One region of the Pseudoalteromonas sp. XMcav11-Q genome, then DNA from elsewhere that is predicted to be linked to it. Evidence: predicted binding sites of a transcription regulator. Region 1 holds the regulator's gene; each other region holds the start of a gene.

Region 1 (5,555 bases):
TTTTATTGCACCACCTTCATATAATTGAGAAAGCAGCGCTTGTTGCTTTTTGGCTCGCAGTGTTGGTAGTTTCTGCCCTTTTTCCGTTAATCTGACGATAGGGATCTGAGTTTTGTCTGGGCTTCCACCATCTCTGAGTACTGCCGGTAGTGCTGTGAATAAGGTATCGCCAATTGGATGACAGTAATACTGGGAGACAAAGTGTAAAAAGCTAAGTTGTGCTTGATTAAAGACAGGATGCTCGTCCAACACCTCAATAATTTGCTTGAGTTTTTCTTTTGGTACATCGGTGTCGTCTTTTTTAGCAAGCGCAATCGCTGTGCAGCGACGGTTGGCAAAATTGACGGTGACTCTCATTCCTGCTTCAACTTGCATGGTTGGTGCTAGCAAATAGTCGAATGTTCGGTGCAGTGGCAGCTTTAAAGCTACTTCAAGAATGAGCATGTATTACAATTCCATAAAGTGAGCGCAGTGACGAAGTATATACCTAAGGTGGTACGAATTGAAAACGTACTCTGCGACGGTGATAAAAAACTCTGAAATATTGCTTGTAGATTGTTCAGTTAAGCACTAAAATACGCGTCCACATTTTTGTATAACTACGTATGGTGCCAGACTTCGGGTTTGGAGAGCGATACGGCCTTAACTAGAGGTTGCTATGAAAGAAGGTATTCACCCTAATTACGAGACGATCACTGCATCGTGCTCTTGCGGTAACAAGTTCGAAACTCGTTCAACGCTATGTAAAGATATTCACCTAGACGTATGTTCTGCATGTCACCCGTTTTACACTGGTAAGCAGAAGATCCTTGACACAGGTGGCCGTGTAGATCGCTTTAACAAGCGTTTCGGTGCACTTAGCAGCAAGAAGTAATCTTGTTGGTCTAGTCGAAAAAAGCACCTTTAGGGTGCTTTTTTTGTGCCTGTTTGAAAATACCTTCTCGATTTATACATCCTATTCTGCATCAGCAGATAGACCGTCAGTCATCCCGTCTTATTGTGTCTTTTATTCTTCTAAAATAAAAAACTTGCCAGTTTGGCAGCAAAACTTTACTGATCTCTTGGGTAGAGTAAAAACTCTATTTAGCAGATAAATATTGAACATTTACGAGCTTAAGTTGTGAAAATAATCAAAGCTCATATAGTAAATAGTATCAGGTATGAGCACTTAATATAAACTAAAGTCAGTATATTGCGATTAAATGTCGGTATCTTGACGTTAAAGTTGGTTAAGTTGCAATTTTCTTATTGTTTTTATAGTTGGTGTGCATTTGTGCTAATTTTATACATTCCGTGCTGGTTTTAGCGTCTTGTTTTTTAAGTTTTAGTCATTTTATTTGTGAAATATTTCTTAAAATTGAGCTTATCTTCTCGGAAAAGTATAGAAAATACCATGCTAGTGGATAGACCTGATTTTACTTGAATAATGAGCAAAACTCGGTATTGTGTGAATACGGTCGATTAACTATATGTCCTATTGACATACCGCGACAGCAAAGCACATACGCTTGTTGAGTGGTTGAATGTCGTCGCTCATATAGTTAATCGCACTGTGTGTTGCTGTAACCAGCTAGCTAGGTTGCCAACATTCAGAATGCGAACGTTTACCACACTCTCACATTAACTTCGTAGGAAAATATCGCGCCATGACAGACTTTCGTCAACAAGCTCTAGATTATCACGAGAAGCCCGTTCCAGGTAAAATCAGTGTTGAACTCACTAAACCTGCCGAGACCGTAAAAGACTTAGCACTTGCATACAGCCCAGGTGTTGCAGAGCCAGTACGTGAAATCGCGGCTGATCCGGCGAATGCATACCGTTACACGGGTAAAGGAAATATGGTTGCGGTGATCAGTAATGGTACGGCAATTCTTGGCTTGGGTAACTTAGGTCCTTTGGCGTCAAAGCCTGTTATGGAAGGTAAGGCACTATTATTTAAGCGTTTTGCGGGCCTTGATTCAATCGATATCGAAGTTAAGCACAACACCACTGAAGACTTCATCAATACTGTGGCAAATATCGCAGACACATTTGGTGGTATTAACCTTGAAGATATTAAAGCGCCAGAGTGTTTTGAAATTGAGCGCGCGCTAATTGAACGTTGTGACGTTCCTGTATTCCATGATGATCAGCACGGCACTGCAATTGTAACCGCTGCGGGTATGCTGAATGCGTTGGAAATCCAAGGTAAAGATATTCATGATGCGATTATTGTGTGTCTTGGCGCGGGTGCAGCCGCTATTGCTTGTATGGAATTACTGATCAAATGCGGTGCTCAACGTGAGCACATCTATATGCTGGACAGAAAAGGCGTGATCCATACTCGTCGTGATGACCTAAATGAATACAAAGAGCTGTTTGCAAACAACACGGATAAGCGTACGTTACAAGACGTGATTGCAGATGCGGACGTATTTGTTGGTGTTTCTGGCCCAGACTTACTTTCTGCTGAGGATCTAAAGCTAATGGCTGACAAGCCAGTGGTATTCGCTTGTTCTAACCCAGACCCTGAGATCAGCCCTGAAGTTGCACACGGTGCACGTAATGATTTGATCATGGCGACAGGCCGCTCGGATTATCCAAACCAAGTAAATAACGTACTGTGTTTCCCGTTTATCTTCCGTGGTGCGCTTGATGTACGCGCAACCGCTATCAATGACGAGATGAAGATTGCAGCGGTTGAAGCAATTAGAACGATTGCGAAAGAGCCTGTACCTGCTGAAGTGTTAAAAGCGGCTGACGTAGATAGTCTTGAGTTTGGTCCTGAGTACATCATTCCAAAACCAATGGATCCGCGTTTGTTACCTCGTATCGCAAAAGCGGTAGCGGTAGCTGCAATTGAATCAGGCGTGGCACAAATCGATATGCCAGCTGGATATATGGAATAATACTATAGGTTTAATCCAAATGAAAAAAGCCTCGATTGAGGCTTTTTTTGTGTCTGTATTTCCAGAGCGAAAGAGCAGTTATCACTCTTCGTTTATTTCTGGGATCTCCAAACCGCGCTCTTCCATTATTTGTCTTACCTCTAAAGGAATACGCTCTGGATTATCTTTTCTCAAGTCTTCATCGCTCGGCAGTGGCTGACCTGTGAAGGCATGTAGAAACGCCTCACATAAAAGCTCACTGTTCGTGGCATGACGTAAGTTATTCACTTGGCGACGTGTACGCTCATCAGTTAGCACTTTGAGTACATTCAGAGGTATGCTCACCGTGATCTTTTTTACTTGCTCTGCTTTTTTACCGTGTTCTGCATATGGGTGAATATACTCACCGTTCCATTTTGCCATAATTGTGTACTTGCCTCAGTTACATCAATGCCAATATGACTGGGTTCTGGTCTACATTATTCACCAACCGCATGAATATAGGGATAACCTTACGAATTAAAGATAAATCCCAAACTCAAATAGATGAATAAACTAATCCGCCATAGCGAGATAGAAGAATCTCTGCCATAGTTTTCAATAACTCAGTCGTATTAGCAACGCCTAGAGTGGCGAAATTTTATCGGTTTAAAAAAGATAGTCAAATACTAGTTATTTAGCCATTTAGCGGTATAAATGTTTTGACTTCTGGTTTCTGTTGCTCTAACCTTTTAGACGTCTAAACATCCAACTATCTAGGTGACCTTATGAGTCAAGTTAATAAATCGACGGTAGCAGTGCGTCACGGTATAGAAGCTGATAAAGCGCATGGGGCAGTAGTGCCACCGCTTTACCTTTCTACCACCTATTCTTTTGCCGATTTTGATACCAAACGCGACTACGATTATGGCCGCAGCGGTAACTTTAATCGTGATGTGCTTGCACAGGCACTTACCGAACTTGAAGGTGGTGCTCGTGGTATTATTACCGCCACTGGCATGGCTGCCGTTCACCTAGTAACTCAACTGCTTAACCATGACGATATGCTGGTTATTCCACATGACTGCTATGGTGGTAGCTATCGCTTGTTTACATCGCTTGCAAAGCGTGGATTGCTCAAATTAACAGTCTTGGATCTCACGCAACCTGAAAGTCTTGCGCAGCTGCAGCAGATCAAACCTAAATTAGTTTGGATTGAAACACCAAGTAACCCAATTTTGCGGTTAACGGATATAGAAGCTGTCGTAAATGCAGCACACGCTGTGGGGGCTTTGGTCGCCGCTGACAACACCTTCTTGTCTCCTGCATTACAAAACCCCATTGCCTTTGGCGTGGATGTCGTCGTGCATTCAACCACTAAATATATCAATGGTCATTCTGATGTAGTGGGGGGCGCGGTGATCGCGCGTACACAGGAATTGGGTGATGAGTTAGCTTGGTGGGCGAATAATATCGGTATTACCGGTGCACCTTTTGATAGTTACCTTACCCTACGTGGACTGCGCACCTTAAATGTGCGTTTACGCCAACATCAAGAAAATGCTCAGCTTATTGCAGAATATTTAGAAAAGTCGCCGTATGTTAGCCAAGTTTATTACCCTGGCCTTGAGTCGCATCCTCAACACGAACTTGCGAAAAAACAACAGCTCGGCTTTGGTGGCATGGTGAGCTTTGATATCAAAGGCGATCTGCAAACATCTGCGAAGTTTTTAACGTCTCTAACGCACTTTTCATTGGCAGAATCTTTAGGTGGGGTTGAGAGTCTTATTTGTCATCCAGCGACGATGACACACGCGGGTATGGATCCGCAAGCACGTTTAGAAGCGGGAGTGGGCGACACGTTGATTCGTATTTCTGTAGGCATTGAAGATGCACAGGATCTCATTGCAGATCTGGAAGCGGGATTTGCATGTATTGATGAAAGTCAGGCGAGTGATGATGCTAAGTCATTCAAATTAACGCCTGCACATACAGTAGCGTTGTGGTGAGTAAATGGCAAAAGTAGTACATAAGTTTGGTGGTTCGAGTTTAAGCTCGCCAGAGCGTTATCAGGCGGTTGCCAAGATAGTGTTAGAGCAATGTCAACTAGGTGACAGTGTTGTGGTTTCTGCTGCAGGAAAAACAACGAATACCCTAGTGAAGTTATGGCAAAGCTTTGAGCAGCAAGATGTTCGCGCATTCAACGATGTTTTATTACAAGTTGAAAATCATCAACGTGAATTAATTGATGCCCTGTTTGTAGGTGAACAACACAGTGTGTTACTCAAACAGCTTGTCAATGAGCTGCAAGCAATCGCTTTAGGACGAGAAGAACAGCATCTTCACTACGCGAGTTTACTTGCACATGGAGAGCTATGGTCGGCTCGTATATTAGCAAACTACCTAAGTTCTCAAGGTATCGAAGCCAAAGCTATCGACGCTCGTACGTTATTTGTACAACAAGAGGGGGTGTTACTACACGCCCATAACAAAGAAGCGTGCTATCGCGCAATTGATGATCACGCTATCTATATCGTTACCGGTTTTATTGCCGCAAATGCACAAGGTGAAACGGTGACTTTAGGCCGAAATGGCAGTGACTATAGCGCGACTTTGTTGGCAAGTTATCTTGATGCGGCTCAAGTATCAATTTGGACGGATACAACGGGTGTATTCAGCACTGATCCACGTAAAGTCGCCAATGCCATA
Region 2 (5,555 bases), on a different contig from region 1:
AGCTGCTTTGTCACATAGGCAACAAACTCATCGGTGTTGTAGAACTGGCTATCAAGTGCATAACCTAGCTGTCTATCTTGGCTCGCCACCATTTGCGGCACAAAGTTGATTAAGAAGTTACGTGTTGCTTCAAAGTCTGCTTTGCTCATCCCTTCTTTGATCAGCTTATCGAGTTCAAACAATGCAGTACGCGTTGCAAAATGGGCGTCGTTATTAGAACGAAGTGGGCGTAACCACACTTGGAAAATTTGCTCACTACGACCTAAGTTTGCATCCGGCTTAGTTTGGAACATACCACGAGGGAAGTATTCGATGTATGCATAATCACCATAGTTCATACCACGTACCTGACGGATACGCTGGTACAAGTGGCTGTTTGAACTGCGATGCTCACCAAAGTATGAACGCACTAACCAAAGCGCAGCCCAGTCTTTGCTGCTACGAACCGTGTCGATTGGGAAACCAAAAGAGACCGCTGTTGATTTTGCATTCTTTTCTACGATGGTTGCGTGATGACCAGATAGTTTAGGGGCATCTGGCACTTGTAAACGCGCTTCTTCGCCTTTAGGTAAAGCCGCAAGATCGTTAAACATCGCTTCTTTTAGCTGTTTATCGAGTGCACCTGTGATACCCACGTTAAGTTTAGCTTGAGTAAATTGCTGAGCGTAAAAAACCTTAACGTCATCCAGTGTGATTGCTTCTAAGTCTGATAAATCACCAAAGTTATAGCTTTCGTATGGGTGGCCTTTGTACAGCTCGTGATAAAGCACTTCTTTACCTAGTTCTTCATCATTTGACGCTTTCAAACCAGCCTTAATGCCGTCGATTAGCTCTTTTTTCAGACGTTTAAAATCATCTTCTCTGAACCCTGGGCTCAAAAGCTGCTGACTCACAATGCCATACCATTGATCTGCATTATCTTTATGAATACGACCACGTAAAGAAATCATTTCTTTATCGATTTGATAACCGAAGCTACCAGCAATAGGATACAGCGCCTTTTGAATTTCTTTGTATGATTGCGACTCACTTCCGCCTTTGGCAATCATAGCCGCAGTAAGCGCAGCAAGACCTTTTTTACCTGCAGGATCTGCGGCAGCACCTGTGTAAAAAAGAAAGTTCACATCCACCAGCGGTGAATTATTGGTCTTGTCTAATACGTTGAAATGACGCGTTACTGGCTTGTCCATTTTTGCTACTAACTTGTCTAAGTTAACTTCCTTATCAAAACCAGGCACAGACTCAAGTGCAGACATAGTCACCGTTGTGCGGCTGCTGTCCACAAAGTATTTATTGGCAATATCACGAATGTCTTTCGCAGTGACTTTATCTGCACTTGCATAAAGCGCATTCACCACTTCAGGGTCACGCTCAAAATGCATGTAGCTTGCGAGTGTCGAAGCAATAGATTGTGATGAGTCAAGGCCGTTAATAAAGCTGTACTTTAGGTTTGATTTAAGTGCAGCAAGTTTATTTTCATCTACCAGCTCTGTGCGTGCTTTTGCGTAAGTGTTATTGATTGCATCACGCACTGTCGCCAGATCTTTTTCATCTTCAACTTTAACGAAAACATGCAGAAGACCAGGGTCTTTGGTTTCAGGGTTGTAGGTAAACATTTGGCTTGCAAGCTGTTTGTCTACCACCAGCTCTTGATATAACTCAGAGTTTTGAGAGAAGTATAACTGCGAGATCAAATCAAGCGCAGCTCGATCTTTTTTCTTCGGCTCCCATGCAGTGCCTTTATATGAAACAAGCAACCAGTGACCTGGTAAGCCATCATATTTTTCATGGACGTAACGTGCTTTCTCTTGTTTAGGCTCAACTGGAATATCAGCTTGATAATCACCCTTTTTCCAATTACCCCAGTGCTTTTTCACCATAGCCATGGTTTCTTTTGGATCTACGTCACCCACAATGACAAGCGATACGTATTCTGGCTTGTAAAAACGTTCAAAGAAGGTTTTACCATAGGCCATTTGATCTGGCATTGCTTCGATGTCTTCAAAAAAGCCCATCGTTGTGTGTTTATAGGTATGTTTATCAAATGCTTCTTTTCTTACCGCAGAAAGCAGTTTTCGAACTGGGCTGGCATTATTTTTAAGGTATTCACCTTTCACGGTTAGTGCTTCAGTACGAAACTGTTCTTCACTGTAAGTCAGGTTCTGAAAGATATCCGCTTCGATTTCTAATACTTTATCTAAATGCTGCTTCGAGAAATTTAGGTGATAGTTCGTGTAGTCATTGGTGGTGTAGGCGCGATTATCAACACCTGAATTTTTTAGAATGTCTGAATAAACGTCTTGTGGATACTTTTCTGAGCCTTTGAACATCATATGCTCAAAGAAGTGAGCGAAGCCGGTTTTACCCGCTTCGACTTCATTACGCGAACCAACAGAAACCGGGATCTGTAGCGATACCACATCAGGATAGTTAGTTTTAACTACCATGACGCGAAGGCCATTTTCTAGCTCTTCCAAAACATAATCTTGGGCGAATACTTTATTGGATTGGGCAGCTTGAGTACTTTCAGCTGACTGTTGGGCTTGGTCTGAATTCGTCGCTGCGCAGCCACTAAGCGCTAAGCTTACGGCAAAGCTGGTTGCTAGTAATTTGAATTTCATGAATTTGGTCCTAATCATATTTTTTATTCTAAGTAAGTCGTGTTCACTTACGTTAGTAAACCTCCAGATTATGCCCCAAAGCCATACTAATTCGCTAATTTCCAAGGTGATTTACCATCCTAATGTGTAAACAAATATGAAATTTTGGTTTGAGCACTTGAGATAAATTCATAATTATTGAAATTCTTTCATTAAAAAAATCTATCTAGACGTCTAAATGGCTGCTATATTAGTAAAGAGATACAGAAATGCTTTTGTGGAATGAGGATTATGGCTTTAACGCTTCAAGAGAAAATCATTGACCCTAACCAAGGGGTATATTTAATTGGTACCACACCACCTAAGATTGGCACCGACCCAGAGCAGCTAAAATCAATTGCCGCTAAGCTTTTGGGCCGTTTACATGAGATTGAATACGACGGCGTGATCATCTATGACATTCAAGATGAAAGCAGCCGTACTCAAGTACCACGTCCATTTCCTTTTAAGCACACCGTTGATCCGTGTGAATATAGTCAGTTGATCCGCGAATTATCACACCTTGATGTAATTACGTATAAAAGTGTGGCACAGCGCGATAGTGAAGCTTTTGGCGATTGGTTAAGCAGCACAAAACAGCAATATGGGTTAAACAATCTAGTATTAGTGGGCAGTCCGTCTTCACAAGGCGATATTAAGTTGCCGCTTTCTGAAGCCTATAAGGTATTGAAGCATCATCAAGATGACTTTTTCTTAGGTGGTGTAACTATCGCAGAGCGCCACGCCAGTAAGCGTAATGAACACGAAAGGTTAATTGATAAAACAGAGCAAGGCTGCCAATTCTTTGTTTCCCAAGCAGTGTATGACGCTCAAGCAACCATAGATCTTATTACGAGCTATGCTCGCACCTGTAAACAGCAAGGGCAAACACCAAAACGCATTATTCTTACCTTTACTCCATGTGGTGGAGAAAAAACCTTGCAGTTTATGGAGTGGCTGGGGATTTCAGTACCAGAAGCAACCAAATGGCGCATGTTAGATGCAGACAATACACTAAGTGAGTCAATTCGTATTTGTAGAGAAAATCTAGATCAAATCTTAAAAAGCTGCTCACATCTAGATATTTCTCTTGGCTTAAATATTGAGAGCTTAACAAACCGTAAAGAAGAAATAGATGCATCTATAAACCTTTATCGACTGTTGAAGGCGACCATGGAATTATGCCTTGCGGAAAAGCAAATTGCTTAATGCAGTCTAAGCCAGCTTCATCAAGCTGGCTTTTCTGTTAACCTTGCTGAATTATCCAAAGCCCAGATTAACTTAGGCTCAAGAAAGCGATTAATCCCACCCCTAGTAACAATCGGTAAATGACAAATGGCATCATGCCCATGCGCTCTATGATTTTCAGGAAAAAGAAGATACAGGCATAAGCTGAGATAAACGACAGTGCTGCACCACTTAATAACGCATTCCAATCAACCACTTCATCGCCGGTAGCAAGCTCTAAACTGTAATACAATCCCATCATCGAAATGATTGGAATAGACATTAAAAACGAAAAGCGCGCCGCACTTTTCTTATCAAGCCCGAGTAATAAACCTGCGGTGATGGTAATACCTGAACGCGATGTGCCGGGAATAACAGCGGTAATTTGCGCAAGCCCCAGTATCAATGCGCTTTTCCAGTTTAAGGCAAATTCGTCTTTGATTTGTCTCGCTTTCACGTCGGCATACCAAAGCAGTAAACCAAATACTATCGTCGATGTTGCAATCACCCAAGCACTACGTAAATAAACTTCTACGATATCCTTAAGCAGTGGAGCTAAGATCACGAATGGAATAGTGGCAACCACAATACACCAAGTCAGCCGGCTTTCTTTCGAGTGCGTACCTGAGAATGATTTGAACCATCCTGCCAGTAGGCTGACAATGTCTTGTCGAAAATAAATAACGACAGCCAGCAAAGTACCAACATGAACAGCAACATCAAAGGCAAGACCCTGATCTTGCCAACCTAGTACCTGTGAAGGTAGCAGTAAGTGGGCAGAACTCGAAATAGGTAAAAATTCAGTGAGACCTTGAATAATTGCAAGGACGACAATCTCAATAAAGCTCATTGCTTGGGAAACTCCACTTTCCATAATTTTTGAGTTGGGTTGTGATACTCCTGCCATAACTGAGCAATGCTTTTACCCTCAACAGGATGGATAAAATCAGGAGCTAGTTCAGCTAATGGCTGAAGCACGAAGGCATTTTTGGTTATTTCATCCCGAGGCAACTGAGCGGGTGATGAACAAATAAGGTGGTCATAAAAGAGAATATCGAGATCTAACGTGCGTGGACTAAACTTCTTTTCACTACAGCGACGACCATGATCGTATTCTATCGACTTGAGCAGTTTATATACTTCGTCTAAAGACAGCTGTGTTTGTGCAGCAAAGACCGAATTATAAAAGTTATTTCCTGCAAATCCGACGGCTTCACTCTCAAACACACTCGAATGTTGAAAATCCGGAAAGTGTTTTATCAATACCCTCAAGCCACTCAGCAAATTTTTTTCTTTTTCTATGTTTGAGCCGAGACTGATAAAAATTTGTGCCATGATAATTCTACTTCTTACGCACAATTTCTACACCAACCGTTTGTGCTTGTGGCACGGCAGCAGGTTTACTCACTTTTATAAGCACTTGTTGTACATTAAATTCATTTAGGATCATTGCGGCAAGCTGTTCAACTAACGTTTCTAATAGCTCTACTGGTTTTGCTTGGGTATACGCAATAATACGCTCACTCACTTTGGCATAATCAACCGCCAAACTAATATCGTCATGGCGAGCGGCAGCGCTAATATCGGTCAACATCTCAACATCAAAGTAAAGGCTTTGTTTACTTTCTTTTTCAAAGTCGTACACTCCTATTATGGCTTCGACGTGTAGCTGTGAGATATAGACTTTAT
Region 3 (5,555 bases), on a different contig from region 1:
GATTTTGCCGTTAATCCTTTGGCTGAACTGCCGAGACAGGATAAACCCCAATTGTCTGTTGTGGAATTATTCGCAATAGTAAAAGCGACGAGACCCGATCTTGAGGTGAAAGCTATTCGCTATTCTGGGGGGTATTTTTATGCTGAAGGACAATCGCAGGATTGGATAGTTCGGGATAGGGCAAACAAGATCTATGTCAACCCTTACACGGGGGAAGTTGTTTATAGCCAAACAGCATCGAGCCAAGGACTATATTGGCGATTATCCGACACCGCAGATCCTCTACATTTTGGCAATTTTGCGGGGATATGGGGGAAGATACTGTGGTTTATATTTGGGGTTGTGCTCTCATTTTTGGTTCTCAGTGGTACTTACATGTATATCAAGCGGCAGTTTAAATTGCGCCGCAAAGATGAGTACCGAGGTGTAATGGTATCACTAGCGTTGAGTTTCGGATTGGTCTTATGCATTTGTTTTTACGCCCATCGCACAATTGCGGGTTATGGTATGGCAGGAAAGTGGCCGGAATTGCCGCTTGCTTCGTTGACTTTTTTATTAGGCTGGGTGTCACTAACTTGCTTGATTATTCTGGTTTGGAGCGCCGCCCTGCTCAATTTACGTCATAAAAATAGCTCTTCTTCGCTCAGGTTGAATCGGTATTAATTGCAGCTGACCAAAAAAAACCTCGCAGCAGCGAGGTTTCTTCACTCATGAAACTGTGCTTACACAACACCACGAGGTAAGCGACAGTCGTGATCTTTTGCTGCTAGTTCAGCAATCCACTGTTCTTCCGCTTTGAAGCCATCTTCGTTTTCTGTAACGATAGTAAAGCTTGCTGATTTTACAGCTGCTGCCTTCGGCGCTTTCTTAGTCGTTTTCGCTTTTTTGGCAGGCGCCTGCGTTGTCTCACTTGCTACAGCTGACCCTGAAGTTAGCTCTTCTGTTAATTCAGCTACCTCAGCAAGACGCATGTTTTTGCCACCATCGATGCTATACCAACCTGGCTTTGCAGTGATTTCAGGCTTTTTGCCATGTGCAGCTTCGTACGCAGCTTCGAAAGCGCTTAGTACTTCAGTTTTATCTAGTTTACTCATCGTAGATCCTAGTCGTGTTGTACGCGGATACGCGGGTTAAGATTAAACTCTATTTATACCCATATTTGCGCAAATTTTCAATTTTTTACGTTTTTCAGCGCCAATTTATCGAACTTTAGCCTGGTTTTGATGCCTTTTTCGACGCTTAAAGTGCTTCAGGGTCGATAATGCGACGTATCGTGATCCACATACTACCAACTTGTTCATGCCAAATTCGAGTGACTATATCTAGCGCCTTATCATTTGCGATAAACTGCCGACTTAATGGGAGTGACTTAAAATTATAAAACTCTGTCGGGGCAGGGAATACTTCAACGCCTTGTGCTTCAAATAGGTTTTTTGCGCGTTTCATGTGCGAAGCTGACGTGACAAGTGCAACATCATAATCTACCAAAACGGGCGCGAGCATTTTCGCTTCGTCTGCGGTGTCTTTGGCATTGGGGTTTTGCTTGATACGGGTAGCGGAAATACCTAAGCTCTGTGCAGTTTTAGCCATGAGTCCTGCGCTTGTTGCGTTGCCATAGCCATAACCAGAAACATACAGCTGGGCTTTTGGGTAAATATTAGCAAGTCTAATGCCTTCAACTAGTCGAGCTAAACCGCAACTACCTAGTTGAGCATTACTGGGGAGGGAATCATCGGGGTATAAATTACAACCAAGCACAACAATTCTGTCTATGTTTTTGTGCCTGCTTGGATTGAATGCGGTGAGCGTGCCCTTATCCCACTCGATAATGTGTTGCGCGACATAAGGAGTGGATATGCTCCAAGTAGTTAGTAGGACCAACCAGACTGTGATATACGGCCCTTTGCGTGTTTTGGCGATAAAAAACATGAGCCCCATAAGTGCAACCAAAGATAACGGTAACGGCATCAGAAGTTGACCGATAACCTTTTTGACTTCAAACATTTAAACATGCCTTAGATTTAGATAAGCCTGACGCAATGCTAGCATGAGATGGGAGCTGTAGAAATGTATAACAATTAGGGCTCAAAAAGAGCCCAGTCAACTATCTTGCCGTGGTTTTACGGCAAGTATTGAGGAAATGGCGATAAACAGGGTTATCTTTCATGCTTTTCTTCATTGCTAAATACATTGGACGATTTAGCCCAAGAGCGCCTAGAGGAATCGATTTAATCAGCCCTTGGCTTTCATACGGTGTGACCAACCAGTCTGGTAAGGCCGCAACCCCCATACCCGCACTCACAAGTTGGAAGATTAATAAACCTTGATCGACGGTTTTTAGCGTACCATCAAAGCGTGCATTTTGAATAAAGTGCTTAAATATGTCCTGACGCTCGCGAGGAATAGGGTAAGAAATGATGGTTTCATCTTTTAGGTCGAGTGCTGTGACATAGGCCTTCTTGGCCAATTCGTGATCTGGTGCAACGATTAACTTTAATTTAAAGTCAAAAAGATGCGCGTATTCGAGCTGTTCTGGTTCTCGAATGTCCGAAGTAAGCACTAAGTCCAGCTCATCTTCAATAAGGTCAGGAATCGCATCATAGCTAAAGCCTCGTTCGTAATCGACTTTAATGTCAGGCCAAAAGGTATTGAATTCTTTAATCGTTGGCAGCAACCAGTGAAAACAAGCATGACATTCCACGCTTAATCTGAGTTGTGAGATGGGCTGGTTAAGGCTTTCCTTCAAACGACACTTTGTTGCTTCAACTTTAGGCAATACATCATTGGCGAGCTCTAATAGCAACATGCCTTGAGGGGTAAAGCGTACCGGTTGGGTCTTGCGCTCGAATAGTTGGCAGTCGAGTTTGTTCTCTAGATCTTTGATCTGATGAGATAAAGCGGATTGAGTCAGGAATAGCTCTCGTGCTGTATTCACAAGAGAACCAGTTTCTTTCAAGGTGGAGATAGTCTTTAGGTGCTTTATATCAATCATTATCAACAATTCTCATATTTGAAGTGAGCAAATCTCAGCATTACTCAATATTACGATTCTATTTAGTTATTATCAATGTCTAGACGTCTAAATACCTACGGTGAATTGTTCAAAAATTCACAAATCCACTATAACACTAAAAATGACAGCGTTGTCACTACTTCTGTAAAAATTTTGCAAAAAATTACAAATTAATTTTATTCATATGAAATCTGAAAAAGCATCAATTGTTGTTTTTGATTATGATAATTAAATTTAGACATCCATACACCTAGACGGAATTAAAATCATGGCATTAACACATAATTTGGGTTTTCCACGCGTAGGCAAAAAACGTGAACTTAAATTTGCAGTAGAGCGCTATTGGTCAGGCGACTTAACGCAAGACGACTTAATCGCGGAAGGAAAGCGCATTCGTGCAGAAAATTGGGCATTGCAAGCTGATGCTGGTGTTGACCTTCTCCCTGTCGGCGATTTTGCTTGGTATGATCACGTGTTGAATATTTCATTACTTGTCGGCGCTATTCCTAGTCGTCACAAAAATGATGAGTCTGTAAATCTCGATACTTTGTTTCGGATTGGCAGAGGGCGAGCACCAAGCGGCTGTGCGTGTGCTGCAAGTGAAATGACGAAATGGTTCAACACCAATTATCATTACATTGTCCCCGAGTTAACTCAAACGCAGGAATTTTCCCTAACTTGGACGGAGTTGTTTACTCAAGTAGAAGAAGCACAATTACTTGGCTACCGAGCAAAACCCGTATTGGTCGGCCCGGTAACCTATCTCTACTTAGCTAAATGCGTTGGTCAAGAGTTTGATAAATTAGTTTTATTAGATAAGTTATTGGCTGTATATCAGCAGGTACTCGGCAAGCTTGCACAGCAAGGTGTTGAGTGGGTACAAATTGATGAACCTATTTTAGCATTGGAAATCGACGATGCTTATCGCAGCGCGCTGCGCCGGAGTTTTGATGCGTTGAGTGGCCAAGGAGTAAAAGTGTTGTTAGCCAGTTATTTTGACTCCGTACAAGCGCATGTTGAAGATATTCAATCTTACCCCGTAGAAGGCGTGCATTTTGACTGCGTAACGGCAAACTACGACTTGGCTGCGTTAGAGAAAGTAGTTGGGCAAGATAGCGTACTGTCTCTCGGGATTGTGAATGGTCGTAACATTTGGCGCTCGGATCTCGAAGGTGTATATCAGCAACTTGCTCTGGTTCATGAACGTCGCGGTGATAATCTCTGGCTCGCTCCTTCGTGCTCATTATTACATACGCCAGTGGACTTAGAGCAAGAGCAAAAGCTTGATAGTGAGTTAAAGTCTTGGCTCGCATTTGCCAAACAAAAAGGGCAAGAGCTGGCATTATTGAAAAATGCATTGGAGCAGCGTGATATTACCCAGTTGGTCGAATATTCTAAGCCTGTAAAAGCGCGTTTGACTTCTACTCGAGTGAATAATAATGAGGTGCAGCAGCGTGTTTCAGCGCTTACAGCAAAAGACGGTCAACGCACGAGTGAATTCGCAACCAGAATTAAAAAACAAGCACAATCGCTAAATTTACCCTTATTGCCAACCACAACGATAGGCTCTTTCCCACAAACCCAAGCTATTCGTAAGGCGCGACGTGATTATAAAGCGGGTACGTTGAGTACTGATGCTTATCAAAGCCAGATGGAAGCGGAGATCCGTTATGCCGTTGAAGAACAAGAAGCGCTTAACTTAGATGTGCTTGTACATGGCGAAGCAGAGCGCAATGATATGGTTGAGTATTTTGGTGAATTACTCGAAGGCTTTGCCTTTACGCAGTTTGGTTGGGTGCAAAGTTATGGGTCGCGCTGTGTTAAACCCCCTGTGATCTGGGGAGATGTCTCGCGTGCAGCACCAATGACAGTGAAGTGGACGAGTTATGCACAGAGCTTAACCAAAAAACCGATGAAGGGCATGCTAACAGGGCCGGTGACTATTTTATTTTGGTCGTTTGTCAGAGATGACTTAGATAAGCCGAGCATCGCGAATCAAATCGCATTAGCACTGAGAGATGAAGTAGTGGATTTGCAAAATGCAGGGATTAAGGTGATCCAAATCGATGAGCCTGCATTTAGAGAAGGGATGCCACTCAAAGCCAGTCAGTGGAAAACTTACTTAGCGTGGGCGGCATATGCGTTTAGGGTATCTGCAAGTGGTGTGAATGACGAAACACAGATCCATACGCATATGTGTTATTCGGAGTTTAACGATATTATCGCCGCCATAGCGGATATGGATGCGGACGTGATCACAATTGAAACGTCACGTTCAAATATGACCTTACTCGACGCCTTTGAAGATTTTGACTACCCCAATGACATCGGGCCTGGCGTTTATGATATTCACACGCCAAACGTACCTGAGGTGGTATGGATAAAAGATTTAATTCACAAAGCAGCGAAGAAAATCCCAGTAGAAAGATTATGGGTGAACCCTGATTGTGGGCTTAAAACTCGAGCATGGACAGAAACCCGGGCTGCACTTGAGAATATGGTGGCAGCAACCAAAGAGCTTAGAAGCGAATTAGGTAGAAGT
Region 4 (5,555 bases), on a different contig from region 1:
CAGACTCAACCGCAAGTTGCACTTCAGAGCCTGTGGCAATAAGGATGATTTCAGGCTCACCGTCACAAGATAGTACATAACCACCTTGCTTAATTGCTGCAACTTGCTCAGCCGTACGTGGCTGCTGCGCAAGACCTTGACGGGTAAATACAAGTGCAGATGGACCATCAGCGCGTTCAACCGCTTGCTGCCAAGCAACTGCTGACTCAACTTGGTCACATGGACGCCAGCTCGCAAGGTTTGGCGTAGTACGTAAGTTCGCCATTTGTTCTACTGGTTGGTGTGTTGGACCATCTTCACCAAGACCGATTGAATCATGAGTATACACAAAAATACTTCTTTGCTTCATCAATGCAGCCATACGTACCGCATTACGCGCGTATTCCATAAACATTAGGAATGTCGCACCGTAAGGGATAAAGCCTCTGTGCAGTGCAATACCATTCATAATGGCAGACATACCAAACTCACGCACACCGTAGAAGATATAGTTACCCGCGGCATCTTCTGCCGTTAAGCCTTTAGATTGATCCCAAAGTGTTAAGTTAGAACCCGCAAGGTCAGCAGAGCCTCCCATAAACTCAGGTAGAATTGGACCATAAGCATTCAATGCATTTTGTGATGCTTTGCGTGTTGCAGGGTTTGCAGGATTCGCTTGAAGCTCTGCGATATAGGCTTCTGTTTTCTCAGACCAGTTTGCTGGAAGCTCGCCTTTCATGCGACGCTCAAACTCAGCAGCAAGCTCAGGATAATGCATTTGGTATTCAGTGAACTTAATCAGCCAGTCACTTTGTTGATTTTGACCACGTGCTGTTGCGTCCCATTTCGCGTACACATCTTCCGGTACTTCAAATGCGCCGTGCTCCCAACCGAGGAATTCACGTGCTGCTTTGATTTCATCATCACCTAGCGGTGCACCGTGACAATCATGACTACCTGACTTGTTTGGTGAACCATAACCGATAACCGTTTTACAACAGATAAGGGTTGGCTTGTCAGACTCTGCTTGCGCCGCTTCGATTGCGGCTTTAATCGCATCGCTATCGTGGCCATCAACACCGGCGATAACATGCCAGCCATAAGACTCAAAGCGTTTTGGTGTATCGTCGCTAAACCAACCTTCAACTTCACCGTCGATTGAAATACCGTTGTCATCCCAAAATGCAATCAGTTTGCCAAGACCAAGGGTACCCGCAAGTGAACAAGCTTCGTGTGAGATACCTTCCATCAAACAACCATCACCTAAAAAAGCATAGGTATAGTGATTAACGATGTCGTAATCTTCACGGTTAAACTGTGCAGCCAATGCTTTTTCAGCAATCGCCATACCTACCGCATTAGTAATACCCTGGCCTAATGGGCCTGTAGTAGTTTCAATACCCGGCGCATAACCATATTCTGGATGGCCTGGTGTTTTTGAGTGTAGCTGACGGAAGTTTTTGATGTCATCAATTGATAAGTCATAACCCGACAAATGCAACAATGAATAAATTAACATCGAGCCGTGACCGTTTGATAATACAAAGCGATCTCTGTCGAACCACTCAGGATTACTTGGGTTGTGCTTTAAAAAATCGCGCCAAAGTACTTCTGCGATGTCCGCCATGCCCATAGGGGCTCCAGGGTGGCCAGACTTGGCCTTTTGTACAGCGTCCATGGAAAGAACGCGAATTGCATTAGCAAGTTCTTTGCGAGATGGCATGAATTCTCCTACCTTTAAATGTGTTTCGCGGGGGTTTGAGCCCATTCTTACTTATTTATATGGCTAACTGCAACGGCAAAGGCCATAAAAAAACGGGTACAGACGGACTTTTTCCGACCATTAAAAAAGTTTGCACAATTTTGGACGTCTAGGCGTAAAATAACTAGTCAATGCCTAGGTTTTTTGGTTAGAATACGCCCCTTAATTTTTCGCGCTGTTCCTGATGTTTGTGAAGCGCAATATTTGTGAGCATAAATACAATGGCTAAACATTTATTTACTTCTGAATCTGTTTCTGAGGGTCATCCGGATAAAATCGCCGATCAGATCTCTGATGCGGTTCTAGATGCCATCCTTGAGCAAGATCCAAAAGCACGTGTTGCGTGTGAAACTTACGTTAAAACCGGTATGGTTATGGTTGGTGGTGAAATCACGACTAGCGCTTGGGTTGATATCGAGGAATTAACTCGTAAGACCGTGCGTGAAATTGGTTACACACACTCTGACATGGGCTTTGACGCTGATTCATGTGCAATCCTTAACACCATTGGTAAGCAATCACCTGATATCAACCAAGGTGTTGACCGTACTCGTCCAGAAGAGCAAGGTGCTGGTGACCAAGGCCTAATGTTTGGTTACGCGTGTAACGAAACTGACGTACTTATGCCTGCGCCTATCACATACTCACACCGTCTAGTTCAGCGCCAAGCGCAAGTTCGTAAAGACGGCACGCTACCTTGGTTACGTCCAGACGCTAAGTCTCAGGTAACATTCGCGTACGAAAACGGTAAAGCAGTAGGTATCGACGCGGTCGTATTATCTACACAGCACTGTGATTCGGTATCACAAGCTGACCTTGTAGAAGCGGTGATGGAAACTATCATCAAGCCTACACTACCTGCAGAGCTTATCACTGAAGCAACTAAGTTCTTCATCAACCCAACTGGCCGTTTCGTTATCGGTGGTCCTATGGGTGACTGTGGTCTAACTGGTCGTAAAATCATTGTAGATACATACGGCGGTATGGCACGTCACGGTGGTGGTGCATTCTCAGGTAAAGATCCATCAAAAGTTGACCGTTCTGCAGCTTACGCAGCGCGTTACGTTGCAAAGAACATTGTTGCCGCTGGCCTTGCTGACAAGTGTGAGATCCAAGTGTCTTACGCAATCGGTGTTGCTGAGCCTACTTCTATCAGCGTAGAAACTTTCGGTACAGCTAAGCTTGATGAGTCGCGTTTAATCGAACTTATCCGCGAGCACTTCGACTTACGCCCTTACGGTCTAATCACTATGCTAGACCTTGAGCGTCCAATTTATCAGCCTACTGCTGCTTACGGCCACTTTGGTCGTGAAGAGTTCCCTTGGGAAGCAACAGATAAAGCTGACGCACTACGTGCAGCAGCAGGCCTATAACCCCTGCTGTAAAAAGTAAAAAAGGCGCCAAGAGCGCCTTTTTTAATACCACGGATAATCCCCTACCCGATAAATACTTCGTCGACATCATCTTTTAAGTTTTGATACTCATCTTCATGCAGATTAAGCTCAATCATCACCTTGTCTTTAAATAAATACCAATCCGCTGCGCTTCTAAAGTGTTTTGCTTCGAAACAGAGATTTTCAGCCAGTTTAAGTGCCGCAAAGGTTTGCACATGCTGTGCATCTTTTTGCTCTTCAAGATAGCTAACGTCATGGTGGCGCAAAATCATCTGGCATATTTCTTTAGGTAAGTGCCAAGACGTCGCAAGAAAGTAGCCTATCACAGTGTGAGGCACTGGATACTTTTGCTGCTCGTAGTAAATAAGCGTTTGCTCAGGTCGCTCTATAGACTGCTTTATTACCTCAGCGTAGTCAGGATATTTTACGGCCATTGCTGGGATCCCGGCATCATGAAACAGTCCGAGCAGCTGCAAATTCTCCATCGGTAATGATGCCTTCAAATGATGTCCAACCACCATCGCCGCTTTTGAAATATCCGCAGCGTTATCCCAAAACTGCTGCAGTGAGATACAGCACTTTGACTGCTCAAACGCATTTTTAAGCAAATACCCAGTCACTAGCTGCGTAATACAGTTAACGCCCAAAAACATCACTGCTTGTTTTATATCTGTGATTGTACGGGCAAGACCATAAGCGGGTGAATTAATTACCTTTAACACCGCAGCTGACGCACCAACATCTGCCGCAATAATATCCGCCACGGTAAATAACTCAGGCTCCGGTTGTGATAATTCATTTTGTAAGGCTTGTAATATTTCAGGCTTAGCAGGTAAGTTAAATCCGCCGCGCAAATCATTCAGCACTTTATCGTCAATATCGATCATTGGGCTACCTCAGAATTGATACACCCAAGTTTAGTTCATCACCTGATATTTGCAGTATTGATTGTAATGAAGTGGTACAAAAAAGCGGGATAAAACCCCGCTTAATCTGGTTAGAACCAATATGGTTCGCTATGCATGGAAGATTGTCGACTTTGCTCCATAGCACTTATCAAAAAGTCAGATTTTTGCTTAAGCCATGCCTGCACTTCTTGCAGCTCGTCTGCGTTTTGGCTTTGGCAAAGTTGATATAAATACGCCAGTGTTTCTAGCTCATAAATACCATAAACGATATCAATCCAAGGCGTTCTAAACACTTTGCGCGCTTCTTTATCGTAAAGCTTGCCCAGACAGTTACCGCTTAGTAGCGTGTTTTCTAACTTTATTCTCACATGTAAATAATCTCTTTCAGAAAGCGATTTATCCTGTGGAAGCAAGTTTTTCAGCTCTTGCCAGTCTTTATCAAATAATTGGCTTGCGATTTCTGTGACAGGTAGCTCTGCTGCACTCAGTGCTTTTTGATCCCAGTTTTTACGCCACGCTCTATCAACCAGCCAGCGAGTAAGTGAAAGGATCAAACGGTTATAGCGGGTGCAATGAAATAAATCTTCAATGTCCGTCGGTGTCGGCTGAACATCTTGCAAATCGGTAATGACCTGCGCCAACTCGGGAAACTGATTAAGTTTCTTATGATAAGCATGACGCTTTGAGGTATAGGTTTTTAAATGAATTGCATTTTCGACCCAGGCAAGTTCTGACAACAACCATTTTAATTCGTTACGAATACTCTCAGTCGAGCTTTTATCAACGATGTCATCGAACAACCAAAACGCGTGGCGGATAAGCGAGACTCCATCAATAACACGTTTTAATGTCTTGAGACTTGGTTTATTAAAATAACACTGCTCATGCTTCTGGACGAACTGAATACCATAACTGACTGTCGCAATTAGCGCTTGTTCTTGCGTTACCTGAGATTTGAGCGGTACAAACCCTATAAACTTATTTGGTTTTAGAGGCTTATCATCGGCAATTCGATACCCTCTGGCGGCCTTTGAGTATAGTCCCAAACGCATGCCAGCCTGTTTAATTAGGTGATCGGCTAATAAGAAAAGATCTTCTTTGTTTCCCTCAATGAGCTCTATTTCAAGCTCATTGATTGGCTCCATCTTCCCTTGGGCTGCTATTTCCCCTTTATCCAACACGACTTCGATTTTGGTTCCTGAATCCGTTTCGATTAACCAAGTTCGACGAATGAAATTCGTACTGAAGATCGGGAATATGTTTTCTGCGATAGACTCAAGTTGCATGCCGTGAGGCCAAATATTCGCGTCAAACGCTAACAAGTCAGGACGTCCTGATTGAATAGGTAAATTGTACTCAGGTCGTTGATGTAACCCTCCTACAACTTCTCCCGCAAGCTTAATCGTTTGCTCGCATTCATCATTGCAACAACGCGTTCTTAGGCCGATATCTAGCGCACGCAATTCACGATTTGGCGTGTCAAAGTAGGCGTTAGTTAAGTTTTTAGCAGGC

What was found. The regulator MetJ, encoded in region 1, represses methionine synthesis genes. The targets are predictions, from matches to a motif close to TAGACGTCTAGACGTCTA.
Region 2: ABMY45_RS20875 (methylenetetrahydrofolate reductase) is a predicted target of MetJ. The motif match lies at 2,828-2,845, and genes of this name have one in related genera.
Region 3: metE (5-methyltetrahydropteroyltriglutamate--homocysteine S-methyltransferase) is a predicted target of MetJ. The motif match lies at 3,065-3,082, and genes of this name have one in related genera.
Region 4: metK (methionine adenosyltransferase) is a predicted target of MetJ. The motif match lies at 1,844-1,861, and genes of this name have one in related genera.

Annotation. Positions count from the first base shown of each region.
Region 1 covers NZ_JBECOX010000018.1:44,732-50,286, reverse strand. The annotation lists gene priA (primosomal protein N') at 1-444, opposite strand, end outside; gene rpmE (50S ribosomal protein L31) at 659-874, shown strand; gene ABMY45_RS21255 (malic enzyme-like NAD(P)-binding protein) at 1,647-2,888, shown strand; gene metJ (met regulon transcriptional regulator MetJ) at 2,970-3,290, opposite strand; gene metB (cystathionine gamma-synthase) at 3,635-4,855, shown strand; gene metL (bifunctional aspartate kinase/homoserine dehydrogenase II) at 4,860-5,555, shown strand, end outside.
Region 2 covers NZ_JBECOX010000017.1:49,668-55,222, reverse strand. The annotation lists gene ABMY45_RS20880 (pitrilysin family protein) at 1-2,621, opposite strand, end outside; gene ABMY45_RS20875 (methylenetetrahydrofolate reductase) at 2,892-3,848, shown strand; gene ABMY45_RS20870 (undecaprenyl-diphosphate phosphatase) at 3,916-4,716, opposite strand; gene folK (2-amino-4-hydroxy-6-hydroxymethyldihydropteridine diphosphokinase) at 4,713-5,201, opposite strand; gene folB (dihydroneopterin aldolase) at 5,209-5,555, opposite strand, start outside.
Region 3 covers NZ_JBECOX010000001.1:573,956-579,510, reverse strand. The annotation lists gene ABMY45_RS02795 (PepSY-associated TM helix domain-containing protein) at 1-663, shown strand, start outside; gene ABMY45_RS02790 (hypothetical protein) at 723-1,094, opposite strand; gene ABMY45_RS02785 (ElyC/SanA/YdcF family protein) at 1,240-2,004, opposite strand; gene ABMY45_RS02780 (LysR substrate-binding domain-containing protein) at 2,105-2,992, opposite strand; gene metE (5-methyltetrahydropteroyltriglutamate--homocysteine S-methyltransferase) at 3,282-5,555, shown strand, end outside.
Region 4 covers NZ_JBECOX010000006.1:252,781-258,335, forward strand. The annotation lists gene tkt (transketolase) at 1-1,702, opposite strand, end outside; gene metK (methionine adenosyltransferase) at 1,963-3,114, shown strand; gene ABMY45_RS12310 (HDOD domain-containing protein) at 3,177-4,022, opposite strand; gene ABMY45_RS12315 (CYTH domain-containing protein) at 4,133-5,555, opposite strand, start outside.